DNA from 4 places in the Dendrosporobacter quercicolus genome. Region 1 is predicted to be linked to each of the others. Evidence: riboswitches for the same ligand, from Rfam matches in the RefSeq annotation. Region 1 holds a riboswitch; each other region holds the start of a gene.
The links. Region 1 has a riboswitch for cobalamin ahead of BLR06_RS05000 (Rossmann-like domain-containing protein). Riboswitches for the same ligand answer to the same signal wherever they lie in the genome.
Positions count from the first base shown of each region.

Region 2: another riboswitch for cobalamin. It lies ahead of BLR06_RS07620 (MATE family efflux transporter); the one in region 1 lies ahead of BLR06_RS05000 (Rossmann-like domain-containing protein).
Region 3: another riboswitch for cobalamin. It lies ahead of BLR06_RS07805 (sirohydrochlorin cobaltochelatase); the one in region 1 lies ahead of BLR06_RS05000 (Rossmann-like domain-containing protein).
Region 4: another riboswitch for cobalamin. It lies ahead of BLR06_RS07550 (methylmalonyl-CoA mutase family protein); the one in region 1 lies ahead of BLR06_RS05000 (Rossmann-like domain-containing protein).

Region 1 covers NZ_FNHB01000001.1:1,093,108-1,095,309, reverse strand. The annotation lists gene BLR06_RS05005 (alkaline phosphatase) at 1-97, shown strand, start outside; cobalamin riboswitch at 484-665, shown strand; gene BLR06_RS05000 (Rossmann-like domain-containing protein) at 896-1,744, shown strand; gene BLR06_RS04995 (PLP-dependent cysteine synthase family protein) at 1,789-2,202, shown strand, end outside.
Region 2 covers NZ_FNHB01000002.1:337,262-339,463, reverse strand. The annotation lists gene BLR06_RS07620 (MATE family efflux transporter) at 27-1,367, opposite strand; cobalamin riboswitch at 1,487-1,671, opposite strand; gene BLR06_RS07615 (ABC transporter ATP-binding protein) at 1,847-2,202, opposite strand, start outside.
Region 3 covers NZ_FNHB01000002.1:377,915-380,116, forward strand. The annotation lists gene BLR06_RS07795 (FeoA family protein) at 1-29, opposite strand, end outside; cobalamin riboswitch at 335-516, shown strand; gene BLR06_RS07805 (sirohydrochlorin cobaltochelatase) at 874-1,803, shown strand; gene cobI (precorrin-2 C(20)-methyltransferase) at 1,959-2,202, shown strand, end outside.
Region 4 covers NZ_FNHB01000002.1:317,581-319,782, reverse strand. The annotation lists gene BLR06_RS07550 (methylmalonyl-CoA mutase family protein) at 1-1,297, opposite strand, end outside; cobalamin riboswitch at 1,606-1,785, opposite strand; gene cobO (cob(I)yrinic acid a,c-diamide adenosyltransferase) at 1,897-2,202, opposite strand, start outside.

The DNA.
Region 1 (2,202 bases):
CTATGTCAACGGTTCGCCGGTCACGCTTGACGGTGTGACGGTGGTAAGCGGCGGCGTTGCCTATGTGCCGCAAAGCGCAATTGAACTCTTTGACTAACGAGTGGCGTGTAACAAGGGCTAGTGAAGGCTGGCTGATTGTAAAATAATCGAGAAACTGCCAATGGCTGCGTACTGCGCAGCCATTGGCAGTTTTGAAAGGCGTGGGCAAGTATTTTGAAAATCAGCCGGCTTTGGCCTGGTTTTTTGCGCCACTTGCCCATTTTGCATAGCCCGGCGCCGGCTCCTGACTTTTCTGGCTGGCAAAAGCGTTATCCACATAGTGGCCGAAATGTGCAGTATCGGGACACCTGTTGGCGTTATGGTGCTTACACAAAGTCCGGTGTTTCCGGTTTTTTTGACGACAATCCTGCTTTTAAATAAATTCTTGACAGGAATTTTTCATCATGTTACCATTTAAGTAAAAGTTTGTAAGAACAGTGAAAACAAAATATTTTGGAGACAGGTGCCCTTAAGGGCTTAATAGGGAAGACCGGTGCAAAACCGGCGCGGTCCCGCCACTGTAATGGGGAGCAAATCCGAGATAATACCACTGGGCTGAATGCCTGGGAAGGTTCGGATTAGCGAAGATCCGGAGCCAGGAGAACTGCCTGATCTAACAGTCGCCATTTTACCCACGAGCGATGGGGAGGGGATTATATCACATGATCTTTCTGTCCGGCTGCCTGCCGGATTTGTTTATTTAACGAAAGCTTTCATGATAAACAAGCCCTCCTTTATGCTGTCGAAAGGAGGGCTTGTTTTGTAGCATAAGCAATTTCAATGATCAGGCATTTTTGCGGTTTCCTGAAGAAAAATAGACAGGCAAGCTAAGTTTGCCTGCATAGGGGAGTTTATTGTGACACTCATCAATTATAGTGAACCAACACAACCGGATGCAAATAACAATTTACAGGTAACAACACTATACAAGGGGATTCTGGCCGGCAGGTTAGGTGCTCACCCGGACACACTGTGGGCCACGGGAGCATCCTATATTTATCAGACCACACAATTCCCTGCCTCTGAAACCAAATATCACAATTACTATCTCCTGGTCAGGGTGGGCTCCTATTTTGGCGCATGCGCCCATATTCCTCAGCAATTGGACATGCAGGCTGCAGCAGAGCTTTCCGGACTTCCGCTGCATACGGTGCTGAAAGATGAGCGGCTACCTGTGCAAATTGCGGCGATGGATGCGTATCTGGGCGCCATATATCCCCATAAGGATTACTGCACCAGGATGATTGAACTGCCTGCGGGAACGCCGGTTCAAAGGGCTGAAGCGCGGGATGCTCTCATCGCGGAAATGGCCGGCATAAAAGAAAACCAGCAGGTCGCTTTGATTGGAGTGGTCAATCCCCTGGTTCAAGCAATTAAACTCCGCGGCGGGATCTGCCTGCCCTGCGATTTACAGTTAGAGAAAACGCAGTGGGGTGAAGTCGTTGAAAAGGATATGGAGAAAGTTCTCGACCGGGCGGACAGCGTTATTTGTACCGCAATGACGCTGAGCAATGGGACTTTTGACCGAATACTGGCCGTAGTAAGGGCGAGGAAAATCCCCTTGACGGTCTATGCGCAGACAGGCAGCGCCGTGGTAGCCCGGTTTGTAAATCGCGGCGTGACAAATCTGATTGCTGAGCCTTTCCCGTTTACGCAGTTTAACGCGGCCGCATCCCGGGTCTATTGTTACAAAGCGACTGATTAAATATGTTTCAGCAAACACGACTTTGCGAAGAAAGAAGGGGCGAGATGATCAGTAATATATTAGGCGCAATCGGCAATACGCCTATGATTACCATACCGAACAGCAATCAGCCGGATGAAGGGCAGATTTTTTTCAAGTATGAGCGCAACAACCCTGGCGGCAGCATCAAAGACAGACCGGCAATTTATATCATTGAGGAGGCTGAGAAAAGGGGCTTGTTAAAGCCTGGCGGTACGATTATTGAATCGTCAAGCGGCAACTTTGGCATTTCCCTGGCCATGATCGGCGCAGCCAAAGGCTATCATGTGATCATTCTGGTTGATCCCAAAACAACAAGCGCCAATTTGACGCTGTTAAAAAGTTTCGGCGCCGAGGTGATCGTTGTAACCGAACAGGATGATTGCGGGAGTTATCATAAAACCCGCATCTCATTGGCCAACAAAATGGCGGAAGAGATT
Region 2 (2,202 bases), on a different contig from region 1:
GCAGCAGCCTCTCGGTCATGCTACGGCTAAGCGGTCATCTTGCCCATGCGCCGATTAAGTCCCGGCAGGTAAATCCACAGAAACACCGACCGCCCCAGGCTAAAAACCGTAAAGGCCAGCCAGATGCCGTGATTGCCCATTCCGGGAACAGCCAGCCACAGGCAGACAAAATAAGTAGCTAGGGAATAAAGAAGTGAATTGCGGATGGGCGCGGCAAGCGTTGCTCCCACAAAGATCCCGTATAGCTGCAGACCCCAGAAAGCGGCCGGCGGAAACAGGGCAATCCAGAACATGTATTGCAGCGCAACCTGCTGCACCTCAACAATTGTGGTAAACAGTTCGATCAGCGGCCGTTGGAATAATCCTACAATTGCCGTTAGCAGCAAGGCCGTAATACCGCCCCAAAAGGCGGTCAGCCTGACGGTTTTGACATAAAGAGCCTTGTTTTTTTCGCCAATTGCCTGGCCAACCAGTACCGTTCCGGCATTGGCGAAGCCGCTGAGAAAATAAGCCATAACGAAATGCAGCTGCATCAAAACGGCATTGCCTGCAAGAATGGTGTCACCATAACGCAGGCCGTAGGCGGCCAGACAATTATAGACCGTCAGCAGGCAGGCTGTCCGGATAAACAAATCGCGGTTGACCTTCATCATCTGGATAAACGCGGCCGGGTCAATGACCGTTTTTAGCGAAAGGTTATGCACATCGACTGCCCCGGTGCGCAGCAGAATGACGGCGCTGACAATGGCGGCCGCAATTTCCGCAATCAGCGTGGCCGCCGCCACGCCTTCGGCGGTCATGCCAAGACCGGCCACAAACAGCACGGCCAGCAGCATGTTCAGTACATTCATAAAGATCTGCAAGGCCAGAGAAAGCTTTACTTTTGCCCGGCCCATCAGCCAGCCGGCAATCACATAATTGCCAAGGGTAAACGGAGCGCTCCAAATGCGTATGTCATAATAGGCGGCGGCAATCGCGCCAACGGTCCCGCTGGGCGACAGCAACGCAAAAGCAATCTGCTTGATCGGCCACTGCAAGGCGACAATAAGCAATCCGAGACTGACGGCAATGACCATTGGCCGCAGCAGCGCCAGGGTAATCGCCTGTTTATCGCCGGTGCCAACGGCCTGAGCGCTAAACCCGGAGGTACTGACCCGCAAAAAGCCCAAAATCCAATACAGCGTGTTGAAAATCAGTACCGCAATGGAAACCCCGCCAATGTATGCAGCCTGCGGCAGCCGGCCCATAATCGCGGTATCCACCACCCCCAGCAAAGGCGTGGTTAAAGTGGCGATGGTCAGAGGTACGGCCAAAGCCATAAACTTTTTGTGATCAGCCAGGCCAATCACCGTTGTTTTTTCCTGCATGTGTTCTCCTTTAGTCCGATGTATAAAGTAAATGTCCCAATGCAGCCATAACTGTATTGGGACGAAATAAGCACAATAAACTATTGTACAAATCTCCTCCCTATCGCTCGCAGGTAATAACGGTGATTGACATATAGGCAGTTCTCCTGGCTCTGGATCATTGCGCATCCAAACCTTCCCAAAACGGTTGCGTTTCAGTGGCATTTCTTGGAATTGCTCTCCCATTACAGTGGCGGGACCGCGCCGGCATTCAACCGGACTTCCCTATTAAGCCCTCACGGGCACCTATACCGATAATTTAATTGTAGGCACATACTTGCACATAACCTTATGCATACAAAGTATTGCATAAAAAGCCTAAATTTGTCAAGCCTTGTCCGCCCATTTCCCGCCCCCGATCACCGCATCGCAGGCTGCCGGGCAGCGGTCACCGGCAGTCAGACAGCCGCACCATACGACCGAAGCGGTGCAGCATTCATTCATGCCAGCCGGCTCCCTTCCTCCCGTCCGCAGCGGTAATCAGCCAGCTGATCGGAAAAATCCAGCACCGAATAGAGGAGTTTGCGGGAATAGGCCTCTTTTACCTGTCCCAGCTCCGCTATCCGCTCTACCGCTTCAACAATCCGCCCCTCGGCAAAAAATAAGGCCCGGTCGCACAGATAGGCCACAGCCGCCAGATCATGGCTGATAAACAGATAAGACAACTGAAATTCTTTCTTTAAACTGTCCAGCAAATCCATAACCTGAACCTGTACCGACACATCCAGCGAGCTGACCGGTTCATCCAGCAAAATAAATGCCGGATTGGTGGCCAGCGCCCGGGCGATGCAAACCC
Region 3 (2,202 bases), on a different contig from region 1:
GATAAGGCAATGGGGTGCTTTGCATTCACTTGGCAGAACCTCCTATTGCTATTAGCTCCAGGCAACAATAACGTGAAAAAAAATTGCTGTTGTATAGTAACGGGCTTTGGCCAGGTTAGCTGTAGTTTTAGCGAATGTTACCTGTCTTTTGTATGCTATGATGAGTCCTTGGCGAGTGTTACCGCCGGCGGCAATTTTTGCTGCGCGCAAAAGGCTTTTCCGCCGCATAAGCGGGCGGTTATGTTTCCCCTGCCCGCCCCAATGGCGGCTGCGAAAAAATGTTTGACTATTCAAACTACAAATGCTATGATTAGCTTACTGAATATCCTCATTTAACTGAATACGCGGTATAGGTGCCCTAAGGGGCTTAATAGGGAAGTCCGGTGTAATGCCGGCGCGGTCCCGCCACTGTAATGGAGAGCAAACCCAATAAATGCCACTGAGATGATCATCTTGGGAAGGTTTGGGGAAGCAATGATCCAGAGCCAGGAGAACTGCCTATATGTCAATCACCGTTATACTCACGAGCGATGGGGAAGGGGATTTTGCACAATTGTGTTTATCATCTTCCTGGCTGCCTTTTTATAGCCAGGTTTTTTATTGATATTCAATTTTGGTCAAAAAACCTCCCGTCAGGGAGGTTTTTTTACACTCTAAGCGTATCTTGCGTGGAGAGTTTTCATTGCTCATAAGGTAGAATGTTTTGGTTGCGCCTGGGAACGCAACGCCGTCCTGTATGCTTACAGGACTTCCCTTTTTCAATTCTCAATTTAATATAAAACGGCCGGGAAAGGAGATGCGCAGTCAGCGGCGATAAATGGAATTGTTTCTAAACCGGATAGGCTATTCATTTGGAAAGGACGAGGACAAGCAATGAAAAATTTAATGAGATTTAGTTTAAGTATTGCCTTGCTTTGCGCTGTGGTATTTGGTTTTGGCGCAATCAGCGCAACTGCAGTTGAGGCGGCGTCCAAAAAGGCGATTGTTGTGACCAGTTTCGGGACAACCTTTGACGATCAGCGCAGGGACAGTATTGAAAGCGTGGAAAACAAAATTAAGACCGGCTTTCCCGACTATGAAGTACGCCGGGCATTTACTTCCAAAATTGTGATGAAACGTCTGGCTGAACGCGGTATTTACGTTGACAGCCTTGAGCAGGCGTTGGAAAAGCTCCGGCAGGAAGGCTATAAAGAGGTTGTCGTTCAACCCACCCTGTTCACTCCCGGTGAGGAATATGACAATAAGATCGTTGCGGTGGTGCATCAGTATGCCCATGCGTTTGATAAACTTGTCGTCGGTCGTCCGGCGGTGACTTTTACCGGCGCTCACGGGACGCCCAATGATTATGCGATTGCCGCAAAAGCCTTAAAAACTCAGCTGCCGGTACTGCAGCTGGCTGACCGCGCGGTAGTATTTATGGGGCATGGCTCGCCGAATCATGTAAACCCTGTTTACAGCCGCCTGCAGGAACAGCTTGACGCTGCCGGGGCCAATGCGGTTATCGGGGTTGTTGAGCCTACCGGACCGACCATTGAAGATGTACAAGCCAGTTTGAAAGAGAGAGGCGTCAAAAGAGTAATTTTAATGCCCCTCATGGTGGTGGCCGGCGATCATGCCAATAACGATATGGCCGGGGATGAGGAAGATTCCTGGAAAAATATCCTGCTTGCCGACGGTTATCAAGTGAGCGTTTATGTTCACGGCTTAGGGGAGAATGCGGCCTTTCAGGATATTTACGTTCAGCATGTACGGGATGCTGTGTATGGAAATTACCAAAAGGCTCATCATGGTTCGAAAAAATAATTGATCAGCAGTTAAGCCTGAGGCAGCCCTGAAATTTTTTCAGGACTGCCTAGGGTTTTTTGTCTTTTTATATGGTATACTTAATTTTGGTTTTTTTAACCATTTGGCTAGCAAAACCAAATTCGCGCCAGCGGCTTTGTTATTAGGAGGTATTTATGTCAGGAGTTTTTTATGGTGTTGGTGTAGGTCCGGGCGATCCGGAACTTTTAACAGTCAAAGCAATTAAGGCAATTGAAGCGGCAGATGTGATTATTGCTCCCAAAACCGAAAAGAAAGAGGGGAGTGTGGCTTTAACGATTGCCAGCCCCTATCTGAAACCGGATGTGGAAATTCTGACACAGGTTTTCCCGATGGTCTCCGACACCGAAATTTTAACCGAAGCCTGGGCAAGCAACAAAC
Region 4 (2,202 bases), on a different contig from region 1:
TGACCGCCCAGGCTTTCTCAGCCACCTGCTGCGTCAGGGTTTCAATATACCAGGAACCGCCGGCCGGATCGACCGGTTGAATCAGGTTGCATTCATTTTGCAGCATCAGCTGGGTATTGCGGGCAATCCGGCGGGAAAATTCGTCGCCAGGACGGATTGCTTCGTCAAAGCAGCCTACCTGCAGGCTGTCAACCCCGCCGACCACGCCGGAAAAGGACTCGGTCGTGGTACGCAGCAGATTGACATAGGGATCATAGGTGGTTTTGGTAAAATAGGAGGTACGGGCGTGTACATTCATTTTTTGGGCGTCCTTATCACCGCCGAAGGCTTCCGCAATCTGCGCCCAAATCATCCGGGCCGCCCGTATTTTGGCAATCTCCATAAAGAAATTCGAACCCAGTGAAAAGCTGAAACGGATATGCTTGGCAATCACCTGAATATCCAGGCCACGCTCTTTAAGTTCTCTGACATAGGCAATTGCCGCGCTCATGGCATAGCCAATCTCCTGAATGGCATTGGCCCCGCCGTCATGATAAACGTCACCGCGCACCAAAATGGTACGCATATTGGGCATATGCTCGTCAGCCCACACGGTGGAATGAGCCAGTTCCTGATACAACTCCTCCAGGCTGCAAGGCAGCCTGCCCGATCCGGCCAGCGCCCCGATAGGATCAGCGCCGATGCAGCCGCTGATATTTTGATAAGCCTGGCCATTGCTTTTGGACAGGGCTGTAATCAGGCCCAACAGGCTGATATTGGAATATCCGGTATAGATATGCAGATCGTGCTTGGATAAAGGAATCTCGGCCAAAGCCTCCGCAGCATCCTGAAGCGTTGACAGTGATACCCCCTGATCGCCAATACTCTTCGCAGCAGCGTCAGTGGCGTCCAGACCGGACAGAGTTGCCGTGTCAAGCGCAATATTCAGGCTGGTGCTGCCTTTCGCCAGTTCCTGCCTGGCTGTTTCATTAAATTTGGCCGGGAGCGCCTCCGCGCATTGCTGGGCAATCTTCCAGGGCGTAGATACATAACCGCCGGCGTTGACGCCCCGCAGGTAATAATCCCCGCCCGGATAAGAATGGATATGGCTAAGGTTTTGGGTATTGTCCATTGTATAAATAGGCTCAAGCTGAATCCCCTCATAGGTTTTGGTAAACATCCGCTTTTCGAAGACTCCACCTTTTAGGGCAACAATTGTCTGCGCTTTCCACTGTTCATAGCTGGTCGGCGCAAACTCGTCAAAGGTCACTGCCGGCATTGCCGCAGCCGCCTGTTTTTCACCATCCGTTGTCGACATCTTGTCAATCCTTCCTTATCTCATAATTTGAACAATAATCGTGGGCTTATGCTGCTCTTTATCCCTCCCCTTTCCCCGTAACCGGGGATAATATAAAAAACCGTCTCATTAAAAGACGGTTTATTCAAAGAGTCATACAGATTAGCCATCAGTTTCACGCTAAACCGTGCATTACCCTGTCTCCTCCAAAAGTCAGTATCTTCGGAAACAAAAAGTCCTGGCCGTAAAAGCCAGGACGAAAATGCACAATGTTAACACGCTGTATGAGCTGAATTGCACAAATCCCCTCCCCGTCACTCGCAGGTCAATCGGTGATTGATGTACAGGCAGTTCTCCTGGCTCTGGATCATTGCTATCCAACCCTTCCCAGGGCAATACCCCAGTGGCATGTTGGATTTGCTCTCCCATTACAGTGGCGGGACCGCGCCGGCATTGCACCGGACTTCCCTATTAAGCCCAAAACGGGCACCTGTACCAAACAATATTCATTTTTTGATATTTACGCTATTAGTATTACATTTCTGCAAACGATTGTCAAGTTATGCTTATTTAAATTTCGAAATTGACTGCCAGACAGCAAATCCACGCTTATTTTATTTTTAAAATTCAATTCCCTTCTGGGCTTTTACGCCTTGCTGATACGGATGCTTGACCGCTCTCATTTCGGTCACCAAATCAGCGCAGTCAATAAGTTCAGGCCGCGCGTCACGCCCGGTAAACACCAGATGCATTTGGCCGGATTTTAGTCCGATCAGTTCCAGACATTCACTGACCGTTACCAGGCCAAATTTGACGGCATAATTAATTTCATCCAAAATAATCAGATCCCAGCCGCCTGACGCGATTTCCGCCCGGGCAATCGCCAAAGCCGTCTGGGCGGCGCTTTGATGATCGGCATTGGCATT